Regions from separate parts of the Bradyrhizobium prioriisuperbiae genome, predicted to be linked through region 1. Evidence: riboswitches for the same ligand, from Rfam matches in the RefSeq annotation. Region 1 holds a riboswitch; each other region holds the start of a gene.
The links. Region 1 has a riboswitch for glycine ahead of RS897_RS31255 (ABC transporter substrate-binding protein). Riboswitches for the same ligand answer to the same signal wherever they lie in the genome.
Positions count from the first base shown of each region.

Region 1 (10,299 bases):
CAATCCCGGCGCTGACCCGGCTGACGCGCTCCGGCATGATCGAGGCGATGGCGTCCGATTACATCCGCACCGCCCGCGCCAAGGGCCTGTCGCGCGCGCGCATCATTTTCAAGCACGCCTTGCGCAATGCCGCCATTCCGGTGGTCTCGATCGCCGCGGTCCAGCTTGGCTTCATGCTGGGCGGCTCCATCGTGATCGAGACGGTGTTCGCGCTGCACGGCGTCGGGTATCTCGGCTGGGAAAGCATTGCCAAGAACGATTTCCCGGTGGTGCAGGCGGTGGTGCTGGTGCTGGCCGCGATCTATATCGGCCTCACTCTGCTGGCCGACATTCTCAATGCGCTGCTCGATCCGAGGCTGCGGACCGGATGAGCGCGCCGATTGCCATTCAGGAGCCTCAGACCTCGCGCGTCGGTTTGACGGGATTCGCGATCGGGATCGCCATTGTCGCTGTTGTGGTCGCGCTCGCGCTGGTCGGCAACGCGCTGGTGCCGTACGACCCGTTCACCCAGGACCTCGGAAACCGCCTGCAGCCGCCATTCTGGATGGACGGCACCCAGCCCGGGCATTGGCTCGGCACCGATCAGCTCGGCCGCGATTATCTGGCACGGCTGGCGTATGGCGCGCGCATTTCGCTGCTGATCGGCCTCATGACGGTGATCATGTCGGGATTGATCGGCATCACCCTTGGCGTGCTCGGCGGCTTCTTTGGTGGCCGCGTCGACGACGCCGTGCTGTTCGCCATCACCACGCGCCTGTCGATCCCGGTGGTGCTGGTTGCGCTCGCGGTGGTTGGCCTGATGGGGCAGGGGCTTGGGCTCGTGGTCGCGACGCTGGGGCTTCTGTTGTGGGATCGCTTCGCCGTTGTCGCGCGCGCGACCACCATGCAGATTCGCAACCTCGATTATGTCAATGCCGCCCGGTGCGCCGGCGCCTCGACGCCGCATCTGCTGATCAAGGAGATTCTTCCAAACATCGCGAGCCATCTGGCGGTGGTGGCGACACTGGAAATGGCGCTGGCCATCCTGCTGGAAGCGGCCCTGTCGTTCCTCGGCCTCGGCGTGCCGCCGCCGCTGCCGTCGTGGGGGCTCATGATTGCCGAGGGCAAGGACTACATGTTCTTCTCGGCTTGGGTGATTTTGGTGCCCGGCGTCGCGCTGTTCGTTCTGGTGCTCGGCATCAATCTGGTCGGCGATGGGCTGCGCAACCTGCTCGGTTCGGAGCGGTCGCGATGAGCGCATTGCTGGACATCGAGGACCTGGAGGTCATGTTCGGCGGCCGCAGCGCGGCAGTGCGTGGTATTTCGCTGCAGATCGAGAAGGGCGAGACTCATTGCCTGGTCGGCGAATCCGGCTGCGGCAAATCGGTGACGGCGCTGGCGATCATGAACCTGCTCGCCCGCGGCGGGCACCGCTCCGCGAAACGGCTGAGCTTTGCCGGCACGGATCTCCTGCCCCTGTCCGATCGCGAGATGGCGCGTTTCCGCGGCAATCGCATCTCCATGATCTTCCAGGAGCCGATGACGAGCCTCAACCCGGCGTTCACCATCGGCTCGCAGATGGCGGAGGTGCTGACCCGGCACAAGGGCGGCTCGCGCGCGGCTGCGCTGGAGCGCGCCGTCGAACTGATGAGCCGCGTCGGGATCACCGCGCCGGAGATGCGGCTCGGCCAGTTCCCGCACCAGCTCTCGGGCGGGCTGCGTCAGCGCGTCATGATTGCCATGGCGCTGATGTGCGATCCGCAATTGCTGGTCGCCGACGAGCCGACCACCGCACTCGATGTCACCGTGCAGGCGCAGATCCTGCGGTTGCTGGCCACGCTCAAGCGCGAGCTCGGCCTCGCCATCCTGCTGATCACTCATGACCTCGGCATTGTCGCGCGTGTCGCCGACCGGGTGTCGGTGATGTATGCGGGCGAGGTGGTCGAGCGCGCCACGGCTGCCGAGCTGTTTCGCGCCCCGCAGCATCCTTATACGCGCGGCCTGCTGACCTGCGTGCCGGTGCCGGGCCGGGTGCAGCGGGACCGGCCGCTCGGCTCGATCCCGGGCGTGGTGCCGGCTATCGGGCCCGGCTTTGCCGGTTGCGCGTTTCGCTCGCGCTGTTCCCATGCGGATGACACCTGCGAACGCGAGATCCCACGCCGGCAGGCAGGCCGAGCCCACGATTATCTTTGCCGGCTCGCGCCCGACGTCGCGGAGCCGCAACCCGCATGAGCACCGCGATTGAAGTCCAGAGCCTGCGGTGCGAGTTCCGGGTGCATGCCGGGGCGCTGGCGGCGGAAAAACGCGTGGTTGCGGTCGATGATGTCACGTTCAGCGTGCCGGCCGGCAGTGTGCTCGGCATCGTTGGCGAGTCAGGTTGCGGGAAATCCACCCTCGCGCGCCTGATCCTCGGACTGCTGAAGCCGACGGCGGGGAGCGTGCTGGTCGACGGCAAGCGCCTGTTCGACCTCGACCGCAAGGCGCGCGCCCGGCTGATCCAGCCGGTGTTCCAGGATCCGTTCGCCTCGCTCAATCCACGCCAGCGGATCAAGGATATCGTCGCGTTGCCGCTGACTGCGCAGGGCACGTTCTCACGGGCCGAAATCGAGCGCCGGGTCTCCAGCATTATCGAGCGCGTCGGTCTCTCGGCCACGATGGGCGAACGCATGCCGTCGCAGCTCTCCGGCGGGCAGCGCCAGCGCGCGGCCATCGCGCGCGCGCTGGTGCTCGAGCCGCGGATCGTGATCTGCGACGAGCCGACCAGTGCGCTTGACGTTTCAGTCCAGGCGCAAATCCTCAATCTGCTGGCCGATCTGCGCCGCGATCTCGGACTGACTTATCTTTTCATCAGCCACAATCTCGCTGTGGTGGAACATGTGGCGAGCGAAGTCGCCGTCATGTATCTGGGACGTTTTGTCGAGCGCAACGAAACCGATGCGCTGTTTCGCGCGCCCGGGCATCCCTACACGCAGGCGTTGCTGCAGAGCGTGCTGACGCCGGAGCCGGGCCTGGGCGTCCCGGACCTCGGCCTCGGCGATGTGATGCCGGATCCGGCCAATATTCCGCCGGGATGCCGGTTCAATCCGCGCTGCCGCATCGCGATCGAGCGCTGCCGCAGTGTGGCACCAACGCCCATGGTCCGCATCCCAGAGGGAATGGTAGAGTGCCATTTGGCATGAGGCATTGGCACCGGGCGTGCATCGCACCGGTTCGGATAGCTGTAATTCGGATAGCTGCAAGAAGAGGGACATTATGCGCGTGAACATGAAGCTCGGTGCTGCAATTCTCGCAACGGCTTTGCTCGGCGGCGGCGTGATGCCGGCGGCGGCGCAGAAATCCGCCGACACGCTGCGGGTGGTGATGCGCGACGCATTGCCGAACATCGATCCCTATTACAACAACCTGCGCACCGGCGTGATCATGCACCACATGGGGTGGGATGCACTGATCTATCGCAATCCAGCCACCTTCGCTCTCGAACCGCTGCTCGCGACCGAATGGAAGCAGCCGGATCCGACCACCATCGATTTCACGCTGCGGCCGGGAGTCAAATTCCACGACGGCAGTCCGTTTACCGCCGATGATGTGGTCTACACCATCAACCTGGCATCCGATCCGGCGAGCCGCGTGTCGACGCCGGCCAACTACAACTGGCTCGAGAAGGCGGAGAAGACCGGGGAGCTGTCGGTGCGGGTCAAGCTCAAGCGGCCGAACCCCGCGGCGCTGGAATATTTCGCGTTGGTTCTGCCAATCTATCCCAAGGCCTATCGCGAAAAAGTCGGTCCGGAAGGCTATGCCAAGGCGCCGGTTGGTGCAGGTCCCTACAAAATGGTCAAGGTCGAACCTGGTGCGTCGATCAGCTTCGAGCGGTTCGAGGATTACTGGGCCGGCAGCCCGAAGGGAAAACCGGCGATCTCCAAGGTCAGCGTGCGGTTTGTGCCCGATGCCGCGACCGAGATGACCGAATTGCTGGCCGGTCGCGCCGACTGGATCTGGAACCTGAATCCGGACCAACTCGAGCCGATGAGCCGGATGCCGCACCTGGAGGCCCTGCGTAAAGAGTCGATGCGGATCGGTTATCTCTCGATCGATGCCGCCGGTCGCACCGGTGCGGACAATCCCGTGACCAAGCTCAAGGTGCGCCAGGCAATCTGGTACGCGATCGACCGCAAGGCGATCGCCGACAAGCTGGTCACCGGCGGCAGTCGCGTTCCGCTCGCGCCCTGTGTCCCAACGCAGTTCGGCTGCGATGGCGAGATCGCGGCGCGCTACGATTACGATCCGGCGAAGGCGAAGCAGCTTCTCGCCGAGGCCGGCTATCCCGACGGTTTCGACGTGGAACTTGCCAGCTACGTGCTGCCGCAGTGGGGCTCAGCGGTCCAGAACTACCTGCATGCGGTCGGCATCCGCGCCAAGCTCAACCAGTTGCAGACGGCGGCGCTGATCCAGCGCGCAAAGGCCGGCGAGCTGCGTTTGTATCTCGGAAGCTGGGGCAGCTTCTCGATCAACGATGTCTCGGCCATCCTGCCCAACTTCTTTGACGGCGGCGCCGATGACTATGCGCGCGATCCGGACGTGCAGAAATGGCTGCTCGAGGGTGGATCATCCACAGACCCTGATGTCCGCAAGAAGAACTATTCGAAGGCGATCCAGCGCATCACGGAGCAGGCGTACTGGGCGCCGCTGCACAGCTACGTGACGACCTATGGCATTTCCAAGCAGCTCGATTTTACGCCGTATCCGGATGAATTGCCGCGCTTCTTTCTGGCGAAGTGGAAATAGGCGAGTGTCCCGAATCCGAAGTTCGCATCACTTAACCGCACCTTCGGAGCGAACTTCGGATTCGATAAGGACACTCGCAAATATATGATTCGAGTGTGGTCTTTGGTTCAGAAGTTCGCTCGAGGAGCGCGCGGCGATGGTGGAGCGAACTTCTGAACCACCACACGAGGCAAGGGCGGGGCGGAGACCAACGCTGCGGTGCTCGGTAATCACACCATGTTGCAGGCGGACTCCACCGGCTGGCGGCCGCTGATCGATGCCGGCGAGCTGCGGTTGATGATGTGGACCGCGCGGCGCTCTCCGACTTCCCGGACGTGCCGTCGCTCAAGGAGCTCGGCAGGCGGCGCCTTGATTGCGCTGTTGACACTGGGCATTCCGCCCAACGTGGTGCTGGCGTTCGTGCTCGGGCCGTTGCTGGAGAACAATCTGCGCAAGGCGCTGATCCTGTCGCAGGGCGATCTGCTGACCTTTGTGGAGCGACCGATTTCGGCGGCGTGCCTGGTGCTGGCGCTGATCCTTCTGGTCGGCCCGCTGCTGCCGGCGTTGCGTCGGAAGCGCGAGATGGTCGCTCTGGATGAGGGCGGCTGAGCTGCCGGCTGCGCGGGATCGTTCGCATATCATCTGGGCAGAGCTGGTTGAAATTTAACCTTGCTGGCGTTGTGAGCGCGCCATATCGTCCGACCGTCCAACGCGACGATGCGGGAGAGATCGGAGCGAAAACAACATGTTTTCGTGTTCGGCGCCGACGGAGCAACCGCCCCGGAAACTCTCAGGCACAAGGACCGTGTCGTCAGGACGATCTGGAGAGAGACGCCATATGTGCAATATGGCGTCCACCGAAGGGGATATCCGTTAGTGAGCCATGCATCGCGCAATGGCTCGGGCGGATCAAGCTCTCAGGTACCGTGACAGATGGGGCGCCTTTACCGGTCGATGCCGGAGATGAGGCGACTCTAATGCGCGGGAGCTTCTTCAAGGCCATGCCTATCCCAGCAAGTCTCGTCGCCGGACATCGCGGCGCAACGATTAGCCATGCGCCGCGCCAGCGCGACAGCGGGCAAGCCGTCTCCATTGCGAGATCATCAACATCCGCTCAACGTCAATCCAGGGAAAATGATGTCCGTCACTCAGCAAGGCGAAGATTCACCAATATCGGTCAGGCAGGCGCTGCGCTGGCTGCTGGTCGTGGTCATATTGCTATGGCCGACCTGGTCGCAGGCCAAGACGATCCGAGCGGTTATGCATTCAGACTTGCGGGCGCTCGATCCGATCCTTTCATCGGCCTATATCACGCGCGACCACGGCTACATGGTCTACGACACGCTGGTGGCGATGGACTCCAGCTTCACGATCAAGCCGCAGATGGCCGACTGGAAAGTATCCGACGACAAGCTGACCTACACCTTCACGCTGCGCGACGGATTGAAATGGCATGACGGCACGCCGGTCACCTCGGAGGACTGCGTTGCGTCGTTGAAGCGCTGGGCTGCGGTCGACGGCATGGGCCAGAAGCTGATGGAGTTCACCGCCAGCCTGGAAGCCACCGACGCCAGGACGATCACGCTCAAACTCAAGGAGCCCTACGGCCTGGTGCTGGAGGCGATCGGCAAACCGTCCACGCTGGTCCCCTTCATGATGCCGAAGCGGCTGGCCGATACGCCGCCGAGCAAGGCGATCCCGGAGCAGATCGGCTCAGGTCCATTCAAGTTCATTCAGGCGGAGTTTCAGCCGGGTGTCAGGGCCGTCTATGAAAAGAACAGGGATTATGTGCCGCGCACCGAGCCGCCGAGCTGGGCGTCGGGCGGCAAGGTGGTGAAAGTCGATCGCGTCGAATGGGTCACGATGCCCGACGTGCAGACGGCGGCCAACGCGCTTCAGGTCGGGGATATCGATTTCCTGGAGCGGCCGTCGTTTGATCTGCTGCCGGTGCTGCAGGCCAACAAGGACCTGACATCGCGCCCGCTGAATGGCCTCGGCTTTCAGACCATCGGACGGATGAACTTCCTTCATCCGCCGTTCGACAACGTGAAAATTCGCCGCGCCGCCTTGATGGCGATGAACCAGAAAGACGTGCTCGACGCGCTGATCGGAAACCCGCAACTTTACAAGATCTGTGGCGCCGTGTTCGGCTGCGACACACCGCTGGCAACCGACATCGGATCGGACTCCCTGGTCAAGGGCAACACCATGGCGGAGGCCAGGAAGCTGCTCGTGGAATCAGGCTATGACGGGACACCGGTCGTGATTTTGGCGCCGACCGATGTGGTCACGCTCAAGCCTCAACCCATCGTCGCGGCGCAGGCGCTGCGTCAGGCCGGATTCCAGGTGACTGTCCAGACGGCGGACTGGCAGACGGTGAACACGATCTTCGCAAGCCAGAAGCCGCCGAAGGATGGTGGCTGGAACATGTTCTTCACCAATTGGGGCATCGCCGACATCATGAATCCCATTGTCAGCGCTCCCCTGAACAGCAGGGGCCGCAAGGGCGCCTGGGTAGGTTGGCCGGACGACCCGCAGATGGAGGAATTGCGCGATGCCTTCGCGCGGGCCGGTTCGTCGGACGACCAGAAGATCATCGCAAGCAAGATCCAGGCGCGGACCTTCGAGCAGGTGACCTATATTCCGTTGGGACAATATTTCGCTCCAAGCGTCTGGCACAAGGAGCTGACCGGCGTGCTCGATGGTCCGGCCACACCTGTGTTCTGGAATATGGACAAGCCGGAGTGATCGGACGAGATCTCTCGTTCCAACTACGGATCATTGCCTCTCATAGGCATCTGACGCCTGCACGAACACGTCATTCGCTGACCTAGCGATCTGGACGTAAATCAATCTATGATGGGGACTGCCGTCCGCGCCCGTCGATAGTTCGGAGTGTCTAAAACCATGTATGATGTCATTGTTGTCGGTGGCGGCTCTGCCGGTGCCGCAATCGCCGCGCGGCTGTCCGAAGCGAGAGACCGCCGCGTGCTGTTGCTGGAAGCGGGCCTCGACTGGCGCGCCGCTGAGGCGCCCTGGGAGATCAGCACACCCAATCCGATTCCGATCATCCACCAGCGTGAGTTCCAGGAGAAATGGCAGTGGCCCAATCTCTTGACCCGCCGGATTGCTGGGCAGGAGCCACGCTTCTATTGGCGCGGCAAGGGACTGGGCGGCAGCTCGATGATGAACGGCCAGATCGCCATTCGTGGCGTGGCGGATGCATTCGACGAATGGGCCGCCAATGGCTGCACCGGCTGGTCCGCGCGCGAAATCATGCCGCTGTTCTCGGTGATCGAGGATGATGAGGACTTCGGCGACACCAGGGGACACGGACGCGGGGGTCCGCTGCCGGTCTATCGCGCGCCGCCGGACACCTGGGGGCCCGTCGACCGGGGGCTGCGCGATGCGGCGCTCGCCAGCGGCTATCCCTGGTGCGCGGACCTCAACGGGCCGGACGGCGAGGGTGTGGCCTGTTATCCGATCAACAGCCGCAACGGCCGGCGCATCTCCACCAATGAAGGCTATTTGGAGCCGGCGCGCGGCCGCTCTAATCTGGAAATTCGCGGCCACGCACTCGTCGATCGTGTCTTGATCGAGCAGGGGCGGGCCACCGGCGTGCGGGTTCATATCGCGGGCCAGGGCGTCAGCGAGATCCGCGGGCGCGAGATCGTCCTGTGCGGCGGCGCCATCCACAGTCCGGCGATCCTGATGCGCTCGGGCATCGGTCCGGCGGACGACCTGAAATCTTTAGGCGTCGCCGTGCAACGCGATCTGCCGGTCGGCTGTGACTTCTTCGATCACCCGCTGTTCCGCACCACCATCGAACTGCGCGAGGACCTGCGTGCCACGGATCGCGACACCCGTCATACCAATTGCTGCGTGACCTATTCCTCTGGCCTCGCCGACGGCGGCAAGCGCGACATGATCCTGATCGCGTTCAATCATCGCGGCATCGGAATTCCCGCCGCCATCGGCGCCGGACTGTTCAATGCCTATTCGCGCGGCTCGCTCAAGCTTGCCTCCGCTGATCCGGAGATCGATCCCATCGTTGAGGAGAACATGCTGGCGGATTCCCGTGACATGCTGCGGATGACCGACGTGGTGAGACGGATGGCGGTGCTGACGGCGCAGCCGGCGCTTGCCGGCATTGCGGACTGGATTCGTCTGGCGGATACCGAGCTGACTCTGCCGGAGGCCGCGGCGTTGCCCGATGGCGAACTCGAAGCCGTGTTGCGCCAGGTGACCGGAGACATCCAGCATGCCGCCGGCTCCTGCCGGATGACCGGCTTCGGGGATGAGGACGGCGTGGTCAATCCGGATGGCACCGTCAAGGGCATCGCCGGCCTGCGCGTTGCTGATGCGTCGATCATGCCGTCCGACTGCCGGGCCAATACTCACTTCACCACGGTTGTGATCGGCGAAGCCATCGCACGGATGATGATGCGCGCCGGTTGAAATCAAAAATCTGAGATCCAGGACATTCCATGCCCACCAATGCTGAAACAGAAATCACCGAATGGCTGGCGTCGCAGAAGGACGCCATGGTTACGTTGCTGCGGGAGGTGGTCGATATCGATTCTGGATCCTACGACAAGGCCGGCGTCGACGTCGTGGGGACGCGTTTCGAAAAACACTTCGCCGATCACGGCATCTCGGCGTGGCGAGAACAGCATGACACGTTCGGTGACGCGATCCATGCCCTGGTGGCGAAGCCCGGCAGCAACGAGAAGCCGATCCTGCTGATGGGCCATCGCGACACGGTGTTTCCGAAAGGTGAGGTGGCGCGGAGGCCATTCAGCATCGAGGGCAACCGCGCCCATGGCCCCGGCGTGGCCGACATGAAGGCGGGCCTGGTGATGAACGTGTTCGTTGCCGCTGCATTCCAGCGCTTCGGCAGTGCGCCGTGTCCGATCAAGCTATTGATCACGTCCGACGAGGAGATCGCGTCGCCCTCATCGCGTCCGGTGATCGAGCGCGAGGGCCGCGCCGCGCGCGCGGTCTACAATTCCGAGCCCGGCCGTCCCAGTGGCAATGTCGTGACTGGCCGCAAGGGCGGTGTGTTCATGCGTTTTGAGGTGTTCGGCAAGGCGGCGCATTCCGGCACGAGTTTCTTCGACGGCGTGAGTGCCATCGGTGAAATGGCGCACAAGATCGTGCGGATTCATGCGCTGACCAATGCCGACAAGGGCATTACGCTGAATGTGGGGCTGGTCGCGGGCGGACAGTCCGTCAACACCACCGCGCCCCATGCTGAGGGCCAGATCGACCTGCGTTATGTCGATCCCGCGGACCGGGCCGCGACACTGGCCGCGATCGAGGACATCATCGCGACCCCGACCGTCTCCGGCACGTCGGCGAAACTGCACATCAATGGCGAGTTCCTGCCGCTGGTCCAAAGCGAGGGTTCAAAGCACATTTACGACGGGTATCGGGCCGCAGCGAAGGATGTGGGGCTGCCAAATGTCGCCGGCGAATTTACCGGCGGTTGCGCCGATTCCGGTTTCACCGCGGCGGTCGGCGCGCCGACCATCTGCGCCGTCGGCCCCGTCGGCGGCA
Region 1 is NZ_CP135921.1:6,611,387-6,621,685, forward strand. Features, by position in the region: gene RS897_RS31220 (ABC transporter permease) at 1-371, shown strand, start outside; gene RS897_RS31225 (ABC transporter permease) at 368-1,234, shown strand; gene RS897_RS31230 (ABC transporter ATP-binding protein) at 1,231-2,211, shown strand; gene RS897_RS31235 (ABC transporter ATP-binding protein) at 2,208-3,158, shown strand; gene RS897_RS31240 (ABC transporter substrate-binding protein) at 3,232-4,761, shown strand; partial or broken gene RS897_RS31245 (tripartite tricarboxylate transporter substrate-binding protein) at 4,933-5,099, shown strand; partial or broken gene RS897_RS31250 (tripartite tricarboxylate transporter permease) at 5,137-5,349, shown strand; glycine riboswitch at 5,451-5,556, shown strand; glycine riboswitch at 5,560-5,675, shown strand; gene RS897_RS31255 (ABC transporter substrate-binding protein) at 5,878-7,488, shown strand; gene RS897_RS31260 (GMC family oxidoreductase) at 7,648-9,198, shown strand; gene RS897_RS31265 (M20 family metallopeptidase) at 9,228-10,299, shown strand, end outside.

Region 2 (10,299 bases), 1.9 Mb from region 1:
GACATCATCAAGACCGGCGGGGTCGTGGTTGCAGGCCGTGAGGTTGAGGAGGTGCTGTTCAAGCATCCCGCGGTGTCGGAAGTCGCCGTTATCGGGCTGCCTGACCCGAAATGGATCGAGGCTGTCACCGCCATCGTGGTGCTGCGGCCGGGCCATGAGCCGGACGAGGCCGGTCTCACGGCGCATGCGCGCGAACATCTGGCGCCGTTCAAGGTGCCGAAGCAGTTCTTCTTCACGCAGAACCTGCCGCGCAACACGGCAGGCAAGCTCTTGAAACGCGAACTGCGGGTTACGTACGCCGACAAATCATGACAGCACACAGCGCCGGCTTTCGCCGGCGCTGGCTTTTGCTTTTGCTTATGCGGACAGCGGCAGGCGCGTCTCGATGATGCGCGAGAACAGGCTGGCGCCGACCGGAAGGATAGCGTCGTCGAGCACGAAACCGGGATTGTGCACCGGCACCGAGCCTTCGTGGCCCAGCCAGAAATAGGCACCGGGCACCGCCTGCAGCATGTCGGCGAAATCCTCGCTGCCCATTTTCGGGCTCGGCGTGGTCGAGACATTCTCGCTGCCGACGATTTCGCGTGCCACTTCGGCCACCGCGTTGGCATGTTCCTCGTGGTTGACCAGTACCGAGAAGATGTCGCGAATGTTGACGTCGATTTCGACCTGGAAAGCCGCGGCGATGCCCGCCGAGATCGTACGCATGCGCTCGCGCACCAGCTTGCGCACGTCGTCGGAGAAGGCACGAACGGTGCCGGCGAGTTTCGCTTCGCCGGGAATGACGTTATAGGCCGAGCCGGCGTGGATCTGGGTGATCGACAGCACTGCGGACTTGAGCGGATCGACGTTGCGGCTGACGATGGTTTGCAGCGCCTGGCCCAGCGCCATCGCGATCACCACCGGGTCCTTCGAGCGCTCCGGCATCGCGCCGTGGCTGCCATAACCCGAGATCGTGATGTCGAAGAAGTCCGCTCCGGCCATGCTTGGCCCCGGAAACACCGTGAGCTGCCGCGGCCCGAGATCGGGGGCGTTGTGCAGGCCATAGACTTCGTCGCAGGGAAAGCGCTGGAACAGCTTGTCTGCGATCATCGCGCGGGCACCACCGAGGCCTTCCTCGGCAGGCTGGAAGATAAACACCGCGGTGCCATCGAAATTGCGGGTTTCCGCCAGGTAGCGTGCGGTGCCCAGCAGGATGGTGGTGTGGCCGTCATGGCCGCAGCCATGAAAGCGGTTCGGAATGGTCGAGCGCCAGGGCAGGTTGGTCTTCTCTTCCATCGGCAACGCATCCATGTCCGCGCGCAGTCCAATGCGGCGGCTGCCGCCACCCTTGCCCTTCAACAGCCCGACGACGCCGGTGCCGCCGACGCCGCGATGCACTTCGATGCCCCATTGCTGCAACTTATCGGCGACGATTCCCGATGTACGGTGCTCTTCGAAGCCGATTTCGGGATGGGCGTGGATGTCGCGACGAATGGCGGTGAGTTCGGAAGCGAAGCTGTCAATGCGATCGAGATTAGGCATGGTTTGTCCGATTCAATTGTTGATCTGATTATTGCGGCTTGAAGGCCGGGCCGTTCGGTTTGATGCGGACGCCGGCGCGCAACCGCGTCCACGGCAATGCCGCGGTATCGGCCGGCATCGCGCCGGGCGCCGCGCAAACGATGATGGTCTCTGCGATCGGCTCGAAATCGGCGCGGAAGTGCACCGAACTCTTGTTGACCAGGATCGACTGCGCGGTTGGCTCGATTCCGACAAAACGGAACATGGCCTGGTCCGCGAGCTGTGCCTTGCGCGATCCGAGCACGATCCGCACGTCGCCGATCCGCAGGCAGGCCGAGGGGCCGAGGTTCATCTGGCTGCCGCCGAAATAGGGGCCGGGGGCAACGAAGCGCCCATCGGACAGGCTCTCGACCACGAAACTCTCCTTGAACGGTGCATCGCCGGGAATACCCGACTTGCCACCGAGCGCAAGCGTCACGGTATTTCCAGCGCCTGCGGCATGCGCCGCGCGCGCGGATTCCGGATCGACGATGACGCCGATGGCGGCTTTTGTGGCGCCGTTCTTCAAAAGCGCGCGCAGCATGCCGGTGGTGTCGGAATCGCCGCCAGCGCCGGGATTGTCCTGGGTGTCCGCGATCACGATCGGTTTGGTCGCGGTCGCAGCCAGCGCCATCGCATGGACGACGCCCTCGTCAGGCGCGAAGATCTTGCCATCGAATGCGTTTTCCTGATCGGCGATCAGCTTGCAGATGATATCGGCGGCCTTGTCGGCATCGTCCTGGGTCTTGCCGTAGGCAACGACGACCGGACCGCAGTCGGGGAAGTCGGCTGCGGGAAATCCGGGTGCGAATGACAGCGTCGGCACGGTCTCGCTTTCGAGTTCGGCAAGGTGCGCATAGATGCTTTTGCACGGCTCGACGCTGGTGCACTGCCAGCTGATCGGAATCAGGAACGGCATTTGCCGGAACGCTTTGGCAAAGCGCCGTTTTGATCCAAGCAGCAGTGCCAGGTGACGGGCCGCGGCCCGCCCGGTGTCGGCCATGTCGATATGCGGATAGGTACGATAAGCGACCAGTGCATCGGCATGCTCGACCATCGCAGGCGTGATGTTGGCGTGCAGATCGAGGCTGACAACCAGCGGAAGGTCCTTGCCGATCACCTTGCGCACGCGTGCCAGCAATTCGCCTTCGCCGTCGTCGAAATGCTCTGTGACCATGGCGCCGTGCAGATCGAGATAGACACCATCAAGCTTGCCTGCAGCGGCGATGCCGTCGACGATGCTGGTGGCGATGCGTTCATACGCGCCCTTGCGGACATGCGCGGAGGGGCTGGCCGCGCACCAGATTGTCGGCACCAGCTCCCAGCCGTTTGTTTCGGCGTCATCGATAAAGCCGGCGAGCCCGACATTGATGTTGCGAATTTTCCGGGTGACGTCCGCGCCGGTCTCCATCGCCGGCCAGCCGCCGCCATGCACAAAGCCGTCGTATTCGGCTTTGGTCGGAGCGAATGTGTTGGTTTCGTGCAGGAAGCCGCCAACGGCGATCCGGAATGCCGACATTAATTTACCTTGCGCTTTTCGCGTCTTCTGACTTGCGTTTGTGGGATGGATCTACTGGACGATCATAGGACGAAAATTCGCGAAGTCCCAGTCTCGTCCGGGTGCGGCTTCCAGTAGCTGCTTGGTGTAGGCCTGCTGCGGATGGGTGAGAATCTCGCCCGCTGGGCCCTGTTCGACGATGCGGCCGTGCTGCATCACCATGACGTCATCGCAGATCTGGGCTGCAACTCGCAGATCATGGGTGATGAACAGCAACGCAATGCCGAGCCGGGCCTGGATATCGTCGAGCAGCTTCAACACCTGCGCCTGCACCGAGACGTCGAGTGCGGAGACCGCCTCATCGGCGACCAGCACGTCCGGATCCATGGCGAGTGCGCGCGCAATGGCGATACGCTGGCGCTGGCCACCGGAGAACTGGTGCGGGTAGCGCGAGATTGCGTCGGTTGGCAGGTCCACGAGCTTCAGCAACTCGCGCGCACGCGCCAGCGCGGTCTGATGCGGCGTTCCGTAATTGACAGGACCCTCCGCGATGGTCTCTCCGACTGTGAGCCGTGGATTGAGCGAGCGATAGGGATCCTGGAAGATCATCTGGATACGCTTGCGGTGCGGCTGTAGCAGGCGGCGCGACAGGAACGAAATCTCGTGCCCGCCAAGCCGGATGCCGCCCGACGTTGGGTCGATCAGGCGTACGATGCAGCGGGCAACGGTCGATTTGCCCGATCCGCTCTCGCCAACGATGCCCAGGGTACGGCCCTTGTGCAGCGTCAGCGTCACATCCTTGGCGGCGGCAACTTCACGCACGCCCCCGAACAGCGACCGCTCGCGATAGACCTTGCTGAGACCGGTGGTGTCGAGCACCACGGGTTCCTGAGTAGCCTCTCGCGCGGCGCGGGGAATCAGGCTTGGCACCGTCGACAACAGGTTGCGGGTGTAATCCTGGGTCGGATTGCGCAGCACGTCCTGCAAGGCGCCTTGTTCAACGAGGCGGCCGTGCCGCATCACTGCGACCTGATCGGCGATCTCGGCCACCACACCCATGTCGTGGGTGATGAACAGCACCGCGGTGCCGTGATCCTTCTGCAGGTCACGGATCAGGGTCAGGATCTGCTTTTGCGTGGTAACGTCGAGCGCTGTGGTCGGCTCGTCGGCGATCAGCAGTTTCGGTTCGAGGATCAGCGCCATCGCGATCATGATGCGCTGGCGCTGACCGCCGGACAGACGGTGCGGATAAGAGGAGAAGATCCGCTCCACATCCGGCAGTCGCACGTGTTCCATCATGGAGAGGATGCGCTGGCGCCGGGCACGCGCATCGAGCGTCGTGTGCGTGCGCAGCACTTCGTCGATCTGGCGGCCCACCGGAACCACCGGATTAAGCGCCGTCATCGGTTCCTGGAAGATCATTGCCATGGTGGTGGCGCGCAGCTGCCGCAGGCGGCGATCGCTGGCGGAACGGATCGCCTCGCCAACCAGTGTGATGCTGCCGCCAGCGACTGCCAGTGACTTTTTCGGCAGCAGCCCCATGGTTGCGAGCGATGTGACCGATTTGCCGGACCCGCTTTCGCCGACCACGCACAGGGTCTTGCCGGCATGCGCCTGCAGGGAAATGCCGTCGATGATTCGCTCGCCGCCCCGTCGTGCTCGCAGCTCGACGACCAGATCCTTGATATCGAGAACAGGTGCCATGCTCATTTGCCGCCCTCCCGCTGTTTCATGCGCGGATCGAGCGCGTCACGTGTGGCATCGCCAATCAGGTTGATCGACAGAATTGCGATCGAGAGCAACAGGCCCGGCCAGAAGATCAGCGATGGCTTGATCTGAAAGAACGCGCGGCCCTCGGCCATGATGTTGCCCCAGGTCGGCGTTTCCGGGCTGATACCGGCGCCGAGGAACGACAGGATCGCCTCGGTCAGGATGGCGGAGGCGCAGATGTATGTGCCCTGGACGATCAGCGGCGCGATGGTATTGGGCATCAGGTGCCGCCATAGAATTTTCGGCAGGCTCGACCCCATGGCAAAGGCGGCCTCGACATAAGGTTCTTCGCGCGCGGACAACACCACCGAACGCACCAGCCGCACCACGCGTGGGATCTCCGGAATGACGATAGCGACCAGAACCGTCTTGAGGCTGGCGCCGGAGAGCGAGATCACGGCGATGGCGAGCAGGATGCTGGGGATCGCCATCAGGCCATCCATGATGCGCATGACGACCGCATCGATCCATTTGAAGAAGCCCGACACCAGTCCGATCGACAGCCCAATCGCGATGCTGATCACGGCGGCACCGATTCCGATCAGCAGTGAGATCCGGCCGCCGTAAAGGATGCGCGACAGCAGATCGCGGCCATAGGCATCCGTGCCGAGCGGAAATTCCGCGCTGGCCGGCTTCAGTCGCAGCGATGGCATCAATTGCAGTGGATCGTGCGGGGCCAGCCAGGTTGCGAAAATCGCCGATGCGACGACAAGCGTCAGGCACACCGTGGCGGTGGTGACGATCGGGCCGGAGGCGAGGAATTTCAGCCGTGAGCCGCCGGGCATCGTCAGCGGAACAGGGGAGTCCATGACAGGTTCGATGGCCATCAGTAACGAATCCGCGGATCGAGGAATGTGTAGGCGACGTCGATCAGGAGATTGATCGCCACGTAAAGTCCACTGGTCAGAAGAATGACGCCCTGGATCACAGGATAGTCGCGCGCGAGCACCGCATCGACGGTCAGGCGTCCGATGCCGGGCAGGTTGAACACGCTTTCGGTGACCACCACGCCTGAAATCAACAGGCCGAAGCCGGTACCGATCACGGTGATGACGGGCACTGCCGCATTGCGCAACGCGTGCTTCATCAGCACGCCGCCTTCCGCAATGCCCTTGGCGCGGGCGGTGCGGACGTAATCTTCACCCAGCACGTCGAGCATCGACGCGCGGGTCATGCGGGCAATGAGCGCGATGTAGATGAACGACAGCGCCAGCGTCGGCAGCAGCGCGCGTTCGAAGAACGGGCCGAAGCCGCGTGTGATGCTGCGGAAGCCCTGCACCGGCAACCAGCGCATGTCGATCGCGAACACCTGCACCAGGACGTAACCGACCACGAACACCGGCACTGAAAATCCCAGTACCGACAGCCCCATCACGAAGCGATCGATCCAGGTCCCATGCTTCCACGCGGCGATCACGCCGAGTGGCACTGCGATAAGGATCGCCAGGATCATGGTGGTCAGGGCGATGCTGATGGTCGGCTCGAGCCGCTGGCCGATCATGCTCAGCACGGGGACGTTCGAAATCAGCGAGACGCCGAGATCGCCGTGCAGGATCTTGCCGACCCAGGTGACGAACTGTGTCGTCAGCGGTTCGTTGAGGCCCAGAGAAGTGCGGATGCGTTCCAGTTGTTCCGGCGTTGCCATGTCGCCGGCGATGATCGCCGCGGGGTCGCCGGGCGTGAGGCGCAGCAGCAGGAATACGAACAGCGCGACCACCCCCATGACGGGAATAGCGGCTAACAGGCGTCGAATGAGATAGCCGAGCATTGGCGTCTATCTCCGGCTACACAGGGTTGTGAAGCCGAGGCCGTGTCGCAACGAACTCATGGTCCCCCCACGATGTGTGTCATGCGTATCTCGTCATTTTTGGTTGGAAAACTGGCCAGAGAGGCCATGATTTCGGGGCAAATAGTGTGCTAACGGCGGCGTTCTATCAAGGGGTGATAAAGCCTGTTTGAAGCCTGCGGAGGACGCTCCCACGTCGTCATGCTCAAGACTGAGGGATGGCGAAGTGGGTGGGACGTTGGATCCGCGCCAGCCCTCGATGACATGGGCGATGATCTGAGCCGTTGCGGCCGAGAGGGTCCAGCCCAGATGTCCGTGGCCGGTATTGTAGAACACGCCGGGTGTCCGTCCGGGGCGCACCACCGGCATCATGCTCGGCATCATGGGGCGGAGCCCTGCCCAGGGTATGACTTTCGAGGTGTCGATATCGGGAAAGTTATGGCGCACCCAGTCCACCAGCGGTCGAACGCGGTCGTCACGAATGTCACGATTGAAGCCGTTGAATTCGGCGGTGCCGGCCACCCGGAAGCGATCGGTGCCCAGCCGGCTGGTGACGATTTTCGCGGCCTCGTCGAGCAGGCTGACCCGGGGGGCGGCGTGTCGGCTCTGCGATGCATCGAGCTGCACCGTGATCGAGTAGCCCTTTACCGGATAGACATTCACCCGATCGCCGAGCATGGCTGCGAAATCGCGGCTTGCAACACCGGCGCAGATGACGAGGCCGTCTGCTTGCAGCTCGCCCCGGGACGGTGCCGACCCCTCGTCTGCCATGTCGTTCCAGCCGATGCTGAAACCGGAGCCGGCACGGGCGATGGTGTCGATATCGGCTTCGTGAATGAACGTCGCGCCGCGGCGGATGCAGGCTTCGGCAAGGCCACGGGTGAATTTATGAATATCGCCGGTCGCGTCCGACGGTGTGAAGAAGCCGCCGTAATAGGTTTTCTGCAGTGTCGGCTCGATGCTGCGGATTTCGTCCGGTGTCACCGGGCGGCGATCGAGTCCACCTTGTTGCAGCAGCGTATTGACGCGCAGGCCGGCGTCGAAGCCTGTCTTGTCGTGATAGATGTGGAGAATGCCGCGGCGCTCGAGATCGAACGCGATGTTCTCGCGTTCGGCGATGGCGAACAGATGTCGGCGCGCTTCGATCGCGAGTTGCGTGGTTGCGATGGTGTTCTTGCGGTAGTTGCCGATGTTCCCGATGAATTCGCTCATCCAGGAATATTTGTGCCAGCTCGGCTTCGGATTCATCAGAAGCGGGGCATCGCTTGTGAGCATCCAGCGCAGGCCCTTGAGGATGGTCGAAGTGCTGTTCCAGACCTCGGCATTGCTGGCGGACAACTGGCCGCCATTGGCGAACGATGTTTCCATCGCTGCGTAACGATGCCTGTCGAGGACAGTGACCGTATAGCCGCGTTCAAGCAGGGCGTAAGCAGTCGTTACGCCGGTGATCCCGGCGCCGACGATGGCGATGTGAGGCATGTGTCTCGAAGCTCCCGTGCGTTAGAGTCGCCCCCACACCGGCAAAAACCGGTCGAGGCGCCCCATCTGTCACGGTACCTGAGAGCTTGATCCGCACGAGCGAAGGGCTCGTTGACGGATTATCCCCTTCGGTGGACGACCCATTGTGAACAGGCCGTCTCTCTCCAGATTGTCCTGACGTTACGGTCCTTGTGCCTGAGAGTTTCCGGGGCGGTTGCTCCGTCGGCGTCGAAACAAAAACATTGTGCTTTAAAAACACTCGGCTCTCGTTTCGATCTCTCCCGCATCGTCATTTGGACATGCAATCCATAGGATAAGCCTCAAAACTGGGCAAGGCTAAATTTCCATCCCACATTGCCGTTCGTTTGTGCAGTGCGGTGATCGCAAGAAAAAGCGCCGGCATGATCTGAAAAGAAAACGGGACGAGATCGCTCTCGCCCCGTGTCGTTCATCGGGCTGTTGCGGCCGCTTAGTCGGCCTTGTCGACATTCCAGAACACCGGCGTTGCCGCGCCGTCGAGCACGCCGGTCAATTCCTTCCGCCAGACACTCGGAACCCTGTATTCCCCGAGCGGGATGTAGGTGACCTGTTCGTAGTTTCGCTGCTGAATGTCCGTTGCGATTTTCTTGCGTTCATCGGGAGATTCGGCACGCACGAAGGCATCGCGCAGAGCTTCCATCTTGGGATCGTCCGGCCAGCCGAACCAGCCGCCGCTTTTGCCTTTGCCGTTCAGAGTGACATGCACGACGGGATTGAGAATGTCGGCACCAACCCAGTTGGTGAAGAACATGTTCCAGCCGCCTTCCTTCGGCGGCTTCTGGCTGGCGCGCAGTGTCACCACCGTCTGCCAGTCCATCGCGAGCACGTTGACCTGAAAGCCTGCCGCGCGCAGCAACTGCGCGGAGACGATCGGCTGTGCCTTCAGCGTGACCACGTCGCCCGGCGCCATGATCACCACCGGCGTGCCGTCGTAGCCGGATTCGGCGAGCAGCTTTTTCGCTTCCGCCATGCCGTCGCCCTTGACCAGGGATTCCGATCCGACATCGGTCGCATACGGCGTGTCGCAGCCAAAGATGGCTCCGCAGACCTTGTAGTATTTCGGGTTGCCGACCAGCGCGTCGAGCACGTTTTTCTGGTTGAGCGCGAGGAGGGCGGCGCGACGCACCTTGACATTGTCGAATGGAGGATAGAGGAAATTCATCCGTCCCAGCGTCTGATAACCGAGAATATTGAGAACGCGCGATTCCAGCTCCTTGTTGGCTTCCAGCACCGGCAGCAGGTCGAACAGCGGCGTTTCGATGAAGTCGATGTCTCCGGACTGGATTGCATTCATCGCGGTCTGCGGGTCGGGCATCGTGATCCATTCGACGCGGTCGACCTTCACCACCTTGCCGCCCGAGGTCCAGCTCGGCGGCTCGGAGCGCGGCACGTAATCCTTGTTCTTCACATAGACCGCCCTGACTCCAGGCTGGAAATCCGCCTGTTCGAACTTGAACGGCCCGGAGCCGATCTGTTCCGGGATAGCTTTGTCCGGCGGGGTCTCGGCGATGCGTTTCGGCATCATGAAGGGCACCACCGACGACGGCTTGCCGATCGATTCCAGCACCAGGCCGTAGGGCTCCTTCAGTTTCAGCGTGATGGTTTTCGCGTCGGTGGCCTCGAGGCTCGCGGTGAACTCCATCAGCTTCTGGCCCATGCCGTCACGGGCACCCCAGCGCCTCAACGAGGCTACGCAATCTTCCGCCGTCACGGGCTTGCCGTCATGCCATTTCAGGCCGTCGCGCAGTGTGAAGGTGTAGGTCAGCCGGTCCTCGGATACCTTCCAGTCCGCCATCTGCGGCTGAACCTTGAAGTTGGAGTCCATCGCCAGCAGGGTGTCGTAGACCATGTAGCCATGGTCGCGGGTGATATAGGCGGTGGTGATGATCGGATCGATCACCCGCAGGTCGGAGTGCATCACCGCTCGGATGGTTTTGGCCTGCGCCCAGCTCGGTACCGCAAGCGTTGCCGCGACAAGCAGCCCTCGCAGCGCGCCTCTGGCGCCGGCCGTTGAGCTCGTTCCTCGCAAAGTAAAAGACATCACATCTCCTGATTGAAGTCGCGTGGGTCGTTGAGTGAGGTGGCAGCGAAAGAAAGATGTCTCATCGCCTTCGCCACGTTTCAGCAGCGCATAAGCAAGCGTTGCGCCGCTGAGAGACGCGCAAAACGAAGGCGATGTGAGGCA
Region 2 is NZ_CP135921.1:8,548,455-8,558,753, reverse strand. Features, by position in the region: gene RS897_RS39685 (acyl-CoA synthetase) at 1-312, shown strand, start outside; gene RS897_RS39680 (M20 aminoacylase family protein) at 358-1,524, opposite strand; gene RS897_RS39675 (M81 family metallopeptidase) at 1,553-3,061, opposite strand; gene RS897_RS39670 (ABC transporter ATP-binding protein) at 3,113-4,744, opposite strand; gene RS897_RS39665 (ABC transporter permease) at 4,747-5,637, opposite strand; gene RS897_RS39660 (ABC transporter permease) at 5,637-6,578, opposite strand; gene RS897_RS39655 (D-amino acid dehydrogenase) at 6,672-8,075, opposite strand; glycine riboswitch at 8,138-8,247, opposite strand; glycine riboswitch at 8,249-8,369, opposite strand; gene RS897_RS39650 (ABC transporter substrate-binding protein) at 8,545-10,155, opposite strand.
Region 2: linked by a shared signal. The riboswitch ahead of RS897_RS39655 (D-amino acid dehydrogenase) and the one ahead of RS897_RS31255 (ABC transporter substrate-binding protein) in region 1 are both predicted to bind glycine.

Region 3 (10,299 bases), 1.1 Mb from region 1:
GGTCGAATTCGACATCATGTACGGCGAGGGCGTGTCGAAGATGGGCGAGATCCTCGATCTCGGCGTCAAGGCCGGCATCGTCGAGAAATCCGGCGCCTGGTTCTCCTATGACAGCCAGCGTCTGGGACAGGGCCGCGAGAACTCTAAGGCGTTCCTGAAAGCCAATCCGGACATGTCGGCGAAGATAGAAGCCGCGATCCGCCAGAGCTCCGGCCTGATCGCCGAGCAGATTCTCGCCGGTACTCCCGAGAGCGATGCCGACGGTGAGGAGCCGGCGGAAGACTAAATCTTCCGGGCGTTCCCAAGACCATTGTTCAGCGCGTTGTCCATGCCCTGAAGCCGCTTCGTGGGGCAACCACGAAGGTGGAATCCGGTTGGCAGGAGATGGGCCACGCTCGGTTGAACCGGGCGTGATGGCTGGGACTTGGGGCTTCCGGACTCTGGAGCTCGAGTTCGCTGTGACTTGAATTCGCTTTGAGTTGAATTCGCTGTGACTTGAGTTTCACCACACGGGCGTTGAGGACATTGAGTTGCCGATGTCGTCAGCGCCCGCTGTGTTTTTGCCGCTCGCGTCCTGACGCTCGCTTTGATGGTCCGTGCGTGGGCGAGCGCCGCGGGAGTGAGCCAACGGGGCGCGCGCTGGCGCGGACCCGTCGGTTCATTCTCGCGTTTTACCGTTCACTCCGCCGCTTGGGCATAGTCCGCCACCGGCGGGCACGAGCACACCAGATTGCGATCGCCATAGACATTGTCGACCCGGCCGACCGGCGCCCAGTATTTATCGGTGCGCGAGGAGCCGGCCGGGAAACAGCCTTCGGTGCGGCTATAAGAACGGTTCCAGTTGTCGTCGGCGATGTCGTGCACCGTGTGCGGCGCATGCCGCAGCGGCGAGGCTTCGATGGTGAAGCGGCCGGCTTCGACCTCGGCGATCTCGCGGCGGATCGCGATCATGGCGTCGCAGAAGCGATCCAGCTCCGCCTTTGATTCGGATTCGGTCGGTTCGATCATCAGCGTGCCCGGCACCGGGAAGCTCATGGTCGGTGCGTGGAAGCCATAGTCGATCAGCCGCTTGGCGATGTCGTCGACGGTGACGCCCGACGTGGTCTTCAGCCCGCGCGGATCGATGATGCACTCATGGGCGACACGACCGCGCGCGTTGCGATACAGCACCGGGAAATGCGAATCGAGCCGCTTGGCGATGTAGTTGGCATTGAGCACCGCGATCTCGGTCGCCCGGGTCAGGCCGTCGCCGCCCATCATCAGGATGTAGAGATACGAAATCACCAGGATCGAGGCCGAGCCATAGGGGGCTGCCGATACCGGGCCGACCGTGGCGCTGCCGCCGTCAACCGCCGGATGACCCGGCAGGAACGGGGCGAGGTGCGCCTTGACGCCGATCGGTCCCATGCCGGGGCCGCCGCCGCCGTGCGGGATGCAGAAGGTCTTGTGCAGGTTGAGGTGGCTGACGTCGGCGCCGTAGTCGCCGGGGCGGGCGAGGCCGACCTGGGCGTTCATGTTGGCACCGTCGAGATAGACTTGGCCGCCATTGGCATGGACGATGTCGCAGATCTCGCGGATGTGCTCCTCGAACACGCCATGGGTCGAGGGATAGGTGATCATGACGGCGGCGAGCTTGTCTTTGTGCAACTCGGCCTTCTTGCGCAGGTCCTCGACATCGACGTCGCCACGGGCGTCGCAGGCGACCACCACCACGTCCATGCCGACCATGCTGGCGGAGGCCGGGTTGGTGCCGTGGGCCGAGGAGGGGATCAAGCAGATGGTGCGATGGCTGTCGCCGCGCGCGGCATGATAGGCGCGGATCGCCAGCAGACCGGCATATTCGCCCTGGGCGCCGGAATTGGGCTGCAGCGAGATTGCGTCATAACCGGTGATGTCGATCAGCCAGCGCTCCAGCTGCTTGAACATCGCATGGTAGCCGGCCGCCTGCTCGCGTGGCGCGAACGGATGCAACGCACCGAATTCCGGCCATGTCACCGGAATCATCTCAGTGGTCGCGTTCAGCTTCATGGTGCATGAGCCCAGCGGGATCATGGCGCGGTCGAGCGCGAGATCGCGGTCGGCGAGCTTGCGCATGTAGCGCAGCAGCTCGGTTTCCGAGCGGTGCGCATGGAACACCGGATGGGTGAGGTAGGCGCTGCTGCGCTTGAGCTCCGCCGGCACCGCGTCGCGCGCCTCTGCCTCGATCTCGGCATAGCTGAGATTGCCGCCGAAGGTGCGCCAGACGCTCTCCACGATCGCAGGCGTGGTGGTCTCGTCCAGCGCGATGCTCACCGTGGTGTCGTCGAGCCGCAGATTGATCTTTTCGTGTGCTGCGTGCGAAATGATCGCCTGCCGCTGGCCGTTGACGGCAACCGTGACGGTGTCGAAATAATTCTCGTGCAAGGGCGTGATGCCGAGCTTCTTCAGGCCCGCGGCCAAAACCGCGGTGCGCCGATGCACGGTGCGCGCGATGTGCGCGAGGCCCTCGGGGCCGTGATAGACCGCGTACATCGAGGCGATCACCGCCAGCAGCACTTGCGCGGTGCAGATGTTCGAGGTCGCCTTCTCGCGACGGATGTGCTGCTCGCGGGTCTGCAGTGCGAGGCGATAGGCCGGCTCGCCGCGGGCATCGATCGACAGCCCGACAATGCGGCCGGGCAGCGAGCGCTTCAGCGTTTCGCGCACCGCCATGTAGGCGGCGTGCGGGCCGCCATAGCCCATGGGGACGCCGAAGCGCTGCGTCGAGCCGATGGCGATGTCGGCGCCGAGATCGCCGGGTGAAGCGAGCAGCGCCAGCGCCAGCGGGTCGGCGGCAACGACGGTAAGCGCGCCTTTCGCCCGCAACGCGGTGATTGTGGGGCGCAGGTCCCGGACCGCGCCATGGCTGCCGGGATATTGCAGCAGCGCGCCGAACACGTCAGTCTTGTCGAGGTCACGCGCGGGATCGCCAGCCACAACCGTCCATCCCAGCGGCTCGGCGCGCTGGCGCAGCACGGCGATGGTCTGCGGATGGGCGTCGTGGTCGACAAAGAAGGTGTTGCTCTTCGCCTGCGCCGCGCGGTGCGCCAGCGCCATGGCTTCCGCCGCCGCTGTGCCCTCGTCAAGCAGCGAGGCGTTGGCGACATCGAGGCCGGTGAGGTCGCAGATCATGGTCTGGTAGTTGAACAGCGCCTCGAGCCGGCCCTGGCTGATCTCGGGCTGGTAGGGCGTGTAGGCGGTGTACCAGGCCGGATTCTCCAGGATGTTGCGCTGGATCACCGCGGGCAGCAGCGTGCCGGAATAGCCCTGGCCGATCAGCGAGGTGACCATGCTGTTCTGGCCCGCGATCTCGCTCATGTGCGCCAGCGCCTCGCTCTCGCTCAGCGCTTTGCCGCAATCGAGCGGCCTCTGCTGACGGATTGAGGCCGGCAGGGTCTCGCTCATCAGCACCTGAAGGCTTTTTGCGCCCACGGTGTCCAGCATCGCCTCGATGTCGCGTGGCGACGGACCAATGTGGCGGCGTGCGAAGGTGGTGGCGGCCTCGTTCGACAGTTTGCGATGCGCGGTCATGATCGTCCTCTCGAAAAGCTTTAAGCCGTGTGCGCCTTGTAGGCGGCCTCATCCATCAGGCCGTCCAGTTCGGACTTGTCTGCGATCTTGATCTTGAAGAACCAGGCGCCTTCGCCCGGATCGGAATTGACCAGGGACGGCTCGGCGGCGAGTGCGTCATTGATCGCAACGATCTCGCCGGTGATCGGCGCATAGACGTCGGAGGCGGCCTTTACCGATTCGACCACCGCGGCAGCGTCGGCCTTCTTCAGCTGTTTGCCGACTTTCGGAAGTTCGACAAACACCACGTCACCCAGCTGGGTTTGCGCGTAGTCGGTGATGCCGACGGTGGCGACGTCGCCGTCGATCTTCAGCCATTCATGGTCTGATGTGAAAAGAGTGGTCATGACAGAACCTCAGCGTTTCTAGCGTTTATAGGTGTTGGTGATGAATGGCATCGGCGCGACCCGCATTGGCAGCCGCTGCCCGCGGACGTCGGCGAACACGGTGGTGCCTTCAGTGGCAAACGCCGCGGGCAGGTAGCCCATGGCCACCGGTGCGATCTTGCTGGGGCCGAAACCGCCGGACGAGACGTAGCCGGCCGCGGCCGGGTCGTCCTGTTCCACGAACAGCTGGGCACCTTCGCGCACCGGCGCGCGTCCGTCAGCGAGCAAGCCGACGCGACGGCGCGGCGCGCCGTGGGCGAGCTGTTTCAGAATAACATCGGCGCCGGGAAATCCGCCGGCGCGTGCCCCACCGGTGCGACGCGCTTTCTGGATCGACCATTCCAGCGCGGCCTCCACCGGCGTGGTCGCCACATCGAGTTCGTGTCCATAGAGACAAAGACCGGCTTCCAGCCGCAGGCTGTCGCGGGCGCCAAGGCCGATCGGCAAAACGTCGTTGTGATCGAGCAGGGCGGTGGCCAGGGCCTCGGCCTTGTCGGCCGGCACCGAGATCTCGAAGCCGTCCTCGCCGGTGTAGCCGGAGCGGGAGACGTAACACGCGATTCCCATCACCTGTTGCGGGCCGGCGTTCATAAAGCGCAAAGCGGCTGTGGCAGGCGACAGCGGCGCCAGCACGTCGGCCGCCTTCGGTCCCTGCAGCGCGATTAGCGCGCGGTCCGGCAGCGATTCGATCTCACACGTGTCGGAGAGATGTGCACGCAGATGCGCCTCGTCGTCGTCCTTGCAGGCGGCGTTGACCACCAGGAACAGATGGTCGCCAAAGTTCGCCACCATCAGGTCGTCGAGGACGCCACCCCGCTCGTTGGTGAACTGGGCGTAACGCTGGCGATGGAGGGCGATGCCGACAATGTCCTGCGGCACCAGGCGCTCCAGCGCGCGGGCCGCATCTTCAAGTTTGCCGGATTTCGGCCGCAGCCGAAGCTGGCCCATGTGGGAGACGTCAAACAGGCCTGCGGCAGCGCGGGTGTGCAGGTGTTCCTTGAGCACGCCGGGCGCGTACTGAACCGGCATGTCATAGCCGGCGAACGGCACCATCTTGCCGCCGCGGGCAAGGTGCAGCGCATAAAGCGGAGTTCGTTTCAGGGGGTGTTCAACGGACGACGAAGACATTAGCGGACTCCGGACGGCGATCGAGGACCATTCCTCAAAAACCCGTCGAAGCCCCATCTGTCGCTGTGCCTGAGAGTATTATCCCGTCGGCGGGCGTCTCTCCGGGCCGCTCACGCGGGGCCGGCTGCGCCTCTTTCCAGATGTCGTCCCATCACGCGGTTCGTTTGCCTGAGAGTTTCCGGGGCGGTTGCTCCTTCGGCGCCGGCACAAGGCCGATCTCTCCCGACGTGATGTACTCAAACTAAGGGCCACAAAACACCGCGCCGGGGGAGCTGTCAACGCAGCCAATCGGCCTATCAACGGTTCTTGTCCGATTTGATTAACCCGTTGGTCCGTTGCACACTTTCTGGACAGTCCGGCGCCCTCCCAGTAAAAGCAGGTCGGGACAAGGGAAACTGCGCGCGTCATAATCGCCGTGGTATTCCACGAGGGCGGTTTGGGCGAGGGCGGACCTTCAGTTTGCGCCAAAACTGGTTCTCAAATCCGCAAACATCGCGCTTTTGGCGTGGATTTCAGGTATCCGGATGCTGAAGAAGCCCGGATGATGCGATTGGACGGACATGAGCGGCGTTAACGAGATCAGATCTGCGTTCCTCAACTATTTTGCGAAAAACGGCCACGAGATCGTGCCGTCCTCGCCTTTGGTTCCGCGCAACGACCCCACCTTGATGTTCACCAATGCGGGCATGGTGCAGTTCAAGAATGTGTTCACGGGGCTTGAAAAGCGCCCCTACCAGCGCGCCACCACCTCGCAGAAATGCGTACGCGCCGGCGGCAAGCATAACGACCTCGACAATGTCGGCTATACCGCGCGCCATCACACCTTCTTCGAGATGCTCGGCAACTTCTCGTTCGGCGATTACTTCAAGGATCGCGCCATCGAGCTCGCCTGGAATCTGATCACCAAGGATTACGGGCTGGCGAAGGATCGCCTGCTGGTCACCGTCTATTCCGAGGACGACGAGGCGTTTGGGCTCTGGAAGAGGATTGCCGGCCTGCCGGAATCGAAGATCATCCGCATCCCGACCTCGGACAATTTCTGGCAGATGGGCGACACCGGTCCGTGCGGCCCGTGTTCGGAAATCTTCTACGATCACGGCGACCACATCCCCGGCGGCCCTCCCGGTTCACCGGATGAGGATGGCGATCGCTTCATCGAGATCTGGAACCTGGTGTTCATGCAGTTCGAGCAGATCACGCCAGGCAATCGCGTCCCGCTGCCGAGGCCGTCCATCGACACCGGCATGGGCCTCGAGCGCGTCGCGGCCGTGCTGCAGGGCAAGCACGACAATTACGACATCGACCTGTTTGTTGCGCTGATCCGCACGATTGCCGATCTCACCGGCGCCGATCCGCAGGGACCGATGAAGGCGTCACTGCGGGTGATTGCCGATCACCTGCGCGCGGCCTCGTTCCTGATTGCCGATGGCGTGCTGCCGTCGAACGAAGGCCGCGGCTATGTGCTGCGCCGGATCATGCGCCGCGCCATGCGCCATGGCCAGCTGCTCGGCGCACGCGAGCCGCTGATGTGGAGGCTGGTGCCGGTGCTGGTGCGCGAGATGGGCGAGGCCTATCCGGAATTGCAGCGCGCGCGTTCGCTGATCGAAGAGACGCTCCGTCTCGAAGAGACGCGCTTCCGCAAGACCCTCGATCGCGGCCTCGCGATCCTCGACGACAAGAGCGTATCGCTGAAGCAGGGCGACATGTTCGACGGCGAGACGGCTTTCACGCTTTACGACACCTACGGCTTCCCGCTCGATTTGACGCAGGATGCGCTTCGCAACCGCGGCATCTCCGTCGATATCGCCTCCTTCACCGATGCGATGGAGAAGCAGAAGGCCAAGGCGCGCGCGTCGTGGTCGGGGTCGGGGGAAGCTGCGACCGAAACCGTGTGGTTCGGTTTGCGCGAGAAGCTCGGCGCCACCGAATTTCTCGGCTATGAGACCGAGAGCGCCGAAGGCGCCGTCACCGCGCTCGTGAAGGATGGCAAGGAAGTCGATCGCCTCAAGGCCGGCGACACCGGCGCCATCGTGCTGAACCAGACGCCGTTCTATGCGGAGTCCGGCGGTCAGCTCGGCGACACCGGCGTGCTGACCGGCGACGGCGTCACCTTCCGCGTCAACGACACGCAGAAGCGCGCCGGCGACCTGTTTGTGCACCTCGGCACTGTCGAGAAGGGCGAACTAAAACAAGGCGCGGCGCTGGCGCTCGACGTCGATCACGGTCGTCGATCCGCGATCCGCGCCAACCACTCGGCGACGCATCTGCTGCACGAGGCGCTGCGTCAGGTGCTCGGCGATCACATTGCGCAGAAGGGCTCGATGGTCGCACCGGACCGCCTGCGTTTCGACTTCGTGCATCAGAAGCCGATCACGGCCGATGAACTCCGCCGCGTCGAGGACATCGCCAATAATGTCGTGCTCGAAAACGATGAAGTCACCACGCGCCTGATGGCGGTGGATGATGCGCGCGAGGCCGGTGCCCGCGCGCTGTTTGGCGAAAAATACGGCGACGAAGTGCGCGTGGTGTCGATGGGCAAACTGTCGCGCGAGAGCGGTGGCAACGCGCTGGGATGGTCGGTGGAATTGTGTGGCGGCACCCATGTGCGGCGCACTGGCGATATTGGTTTGATCTCGGTGACCGGGGAGAGTGCGGTGTCTTCGGGCGTTCGCCGTATCGAAGCGCTGACCGGTAACCAGGCGCGTCACCACGCCAACGAAACCATCGGGCTTGCCAAATCGGCGGCTGCCGAACTGCGCACCACCATCGACGACATGCCGGCGCGGATCGTCGCGCTGATGGAGGAGCGCAAGAAGCTCGAGCGCGAGCTCTCCGACGCCAAGAAGAAGATTGCCATGGGCGGCGGGGGCGCGGCCAATGGTGTAAGCCTTGGCACTGACATCCGCACCATCGGGGACATCAAATTCCTGGGACGCGCGGTGCAGGGCATCGAGATGAAGGATCTCAAGAGCCTGGCCGATGATGGCAAAAAGCAAATCGGCTCCGGCGTGGTTGCGATCATCAATGTCGGGGAAGACGGCAAGGCCGGTGTGGTGGTCGGCGTCACGCCGGATCTCACCACGCGCTACAGCGCCGTCGATCTGGTCAAGGTTGCGTCCGAGGCGCTGGGCGGCAAGGGGGGCGGTGGCCGTCCCGACATGGCGCAGGCCGGCGGTCCCGACGGCGCCAAGGCCGATGCGGCGCTGAAGGCCATCGAAGCGGCGATCGGAGCCTGATGTGGCGCTGACGGAGTTGTCTTCGTCGGCGCTGTCTTCGCTGTCCTGGCGCGCCGAACACGCCTGCCTCAATGCGTGGCCGGCGCTGTCCAACGTCTTTCATGACGGCTGGGTGGCGCGGTTCGCCGACGGGCTGACCCGACGCGCCAATTCGATCAATCCGCTGCACGGCGGCGCCGAGATGGACGGCGCCATCCTGCAGTTCTTCGAGAACCTGTTCCGCGCGCAGGATCTGCCGCTGATCATTCGGCTGCCGTCGCTGCTCGATCCGGCGATCGATCGCCAACTCGAACAGTTGGGCTATGCCGCGGAAGGCGAGAGTCGCACGATCTATGGTGGGATCGACGAACTACTGATGCAGGGCGATCCCGCCGCGCGGATCCAGAGCGAGGCGGACGAGAGCTGGCTCAAGCTGATTCATGCCATGCAGGGGCGCACCCCCGCCCAGAGCGAGATCTACGAGGATATCATCCAGTCGATCGCGCTGCCGGCGGCGTTCGCATCGCTGCGCGAGAACGGCGAGGTGGTGGCGATGGCCTATGCGGTGCTCGACGGCGACCTGTTGTGTTGCGAGTCCGTGGTGACATCGGCAAGGCAGCGCGGCAAAGGTTATGGCCGGCGGCTGATGGCAGCGTTGTTCCACTGGGCGAAGCTCAACCAGGCGACGGGAGCCTGCCTGCAGGTTGAAAGCCATAACACCGGCGGGCTCGCGCTTTATCGCAGCCTCGGCATGACGACCGAGTTGCATCGCTATCATTACCGGCGATTGCCGCGCGGCTAGCGATCCTCAAACCGGCTGCATGTGCCGGGCATGGTAGGCCAGCTCGATCGAGATCCAGCGCTGGTAGCTGTCGCGCAGATGCGGTGTCGGGGTGGGCACCGCCGCCGGATCCAGGGCAAAAAATCCCAGCCCTGCGCCCTCGGTGATGATGTTCGACACTTGCGTCTTGGACAATCCGAATCGCGCGGCGATCTGGGCCCGGCTCGGTGTCGGCATTCGCTGCATGTCTCCCAGCATGATGCTGAAGACGACCGGCGCCGCGCCTTCGCGTCCGCCGAAGAATGCGATGAACTCCGGCATGCGATCGGTCGGCGGCGTGGCCGTGGTGTGCTCCCGTCCGGCCGCGGTCAGAGTCCGCTGGATGAAGCACAGGTCGTCCTGCAACATTCGTGCGCGCTGCACCTGTGGTTGCAGCAGGTCGAGAGCGTCGGCCGCATTGCCGATCCGCTGCCGAGCAAAACCCATCATGCGTTCGGTCGGGTGATAGAATGTGAGGCGGCGATCGGTCTTGCCCCGCCGGATCGTCACGAAGCCGCTCAGCGTCAACAGCGCCAGCATGGTTTTCAGGACACGCGGGCTGATCTCCTGCCGTTGCGTGCAGAGCTGTAGCAGCCGCCCATAGGATGCACCGCCGTCCGGACCGAAGCGCTCGCGGTCGGCATCGAGATAAAGCAGATAACGCACGGTGCGAAACCGCGCCTCCTGGGCCAGCAGCTTGTTGAACAGCCGCAGGGATTCACGAAAACAAGCGAGGCCGGCGGTGTAATCATGCACGGCTTGAGGGAATGCGGGCAGGGCGCGAAGCTCCGCCGCCTCCGCAAGCAAGCTGTCCTCGCCGGCTTCGCGGTTGTCGCAGTGCGCTTCGTTCTTGCCGACAAGGCGGTGCATGCGGCAGCGAGTCCCGATCAGGTGCGATTCTGATCGCGCAGCGTAACACAGAAAGACCTATTTCTATCTGCGACTCGCCGGGAGTGGGATTCGAAGCGAGCCGGGGACGCTGACTGCCGATGTGATCTGGCGATCGTGCAGCGAGCGGATCCCTGTTTCTGGGAGGGAATCCGGTGGAATTCGCAGCCAATACCAGCCTCGGTGCCGATGAAGAGGCTCCGCTGATGCTCTGCACCGCGTGCGGCCGGATCATGCGGCTGTCGTACAGCGAATCACTGGAACCGGACGGACG
Region 3 is NZ_CP135921.1:5,538,057-5,548,355, forward strand. Features, by position in the region: gene recA (recombinase RecA) at 1-286, shown strand, start outside; gene gcvP (aminomethyl-transferring glycine dehydrogenase) at 679-3,549, opposite strand; gene gcvH (glycine cleavage system protein GcvH) at 3,570-3,935, opposite strand; gene gcvT (glycine cleavage system aminomethyltransferase GcvT) at 3,954-5,102, opposite strand; glycine riboswitch at 5,249-5,338, opposite strand; gene alaS (alanine--tRNA ligase) at 5,663-8,338, shown strand; gene RS897_RS26160 (GNAT family N-acetyltransferase) at 8,340-9,119, shown strand; gene RS897_RS26165 (hypothetical protein) at 9,126-10,007, opposite strand; gene RS897_RS26170 (hypothetical protein) at 10,181-10,299, shown strand, end outside.
Region 3: linked by a shared signal. The riboswitch ahead of gcvT (glycine cleavage system aminomethyltransferase GcvT) and the one ahead of RS897_RS31255 (ABC transporter substrate-binding protein) in region 1 are both predicted to bind glycine.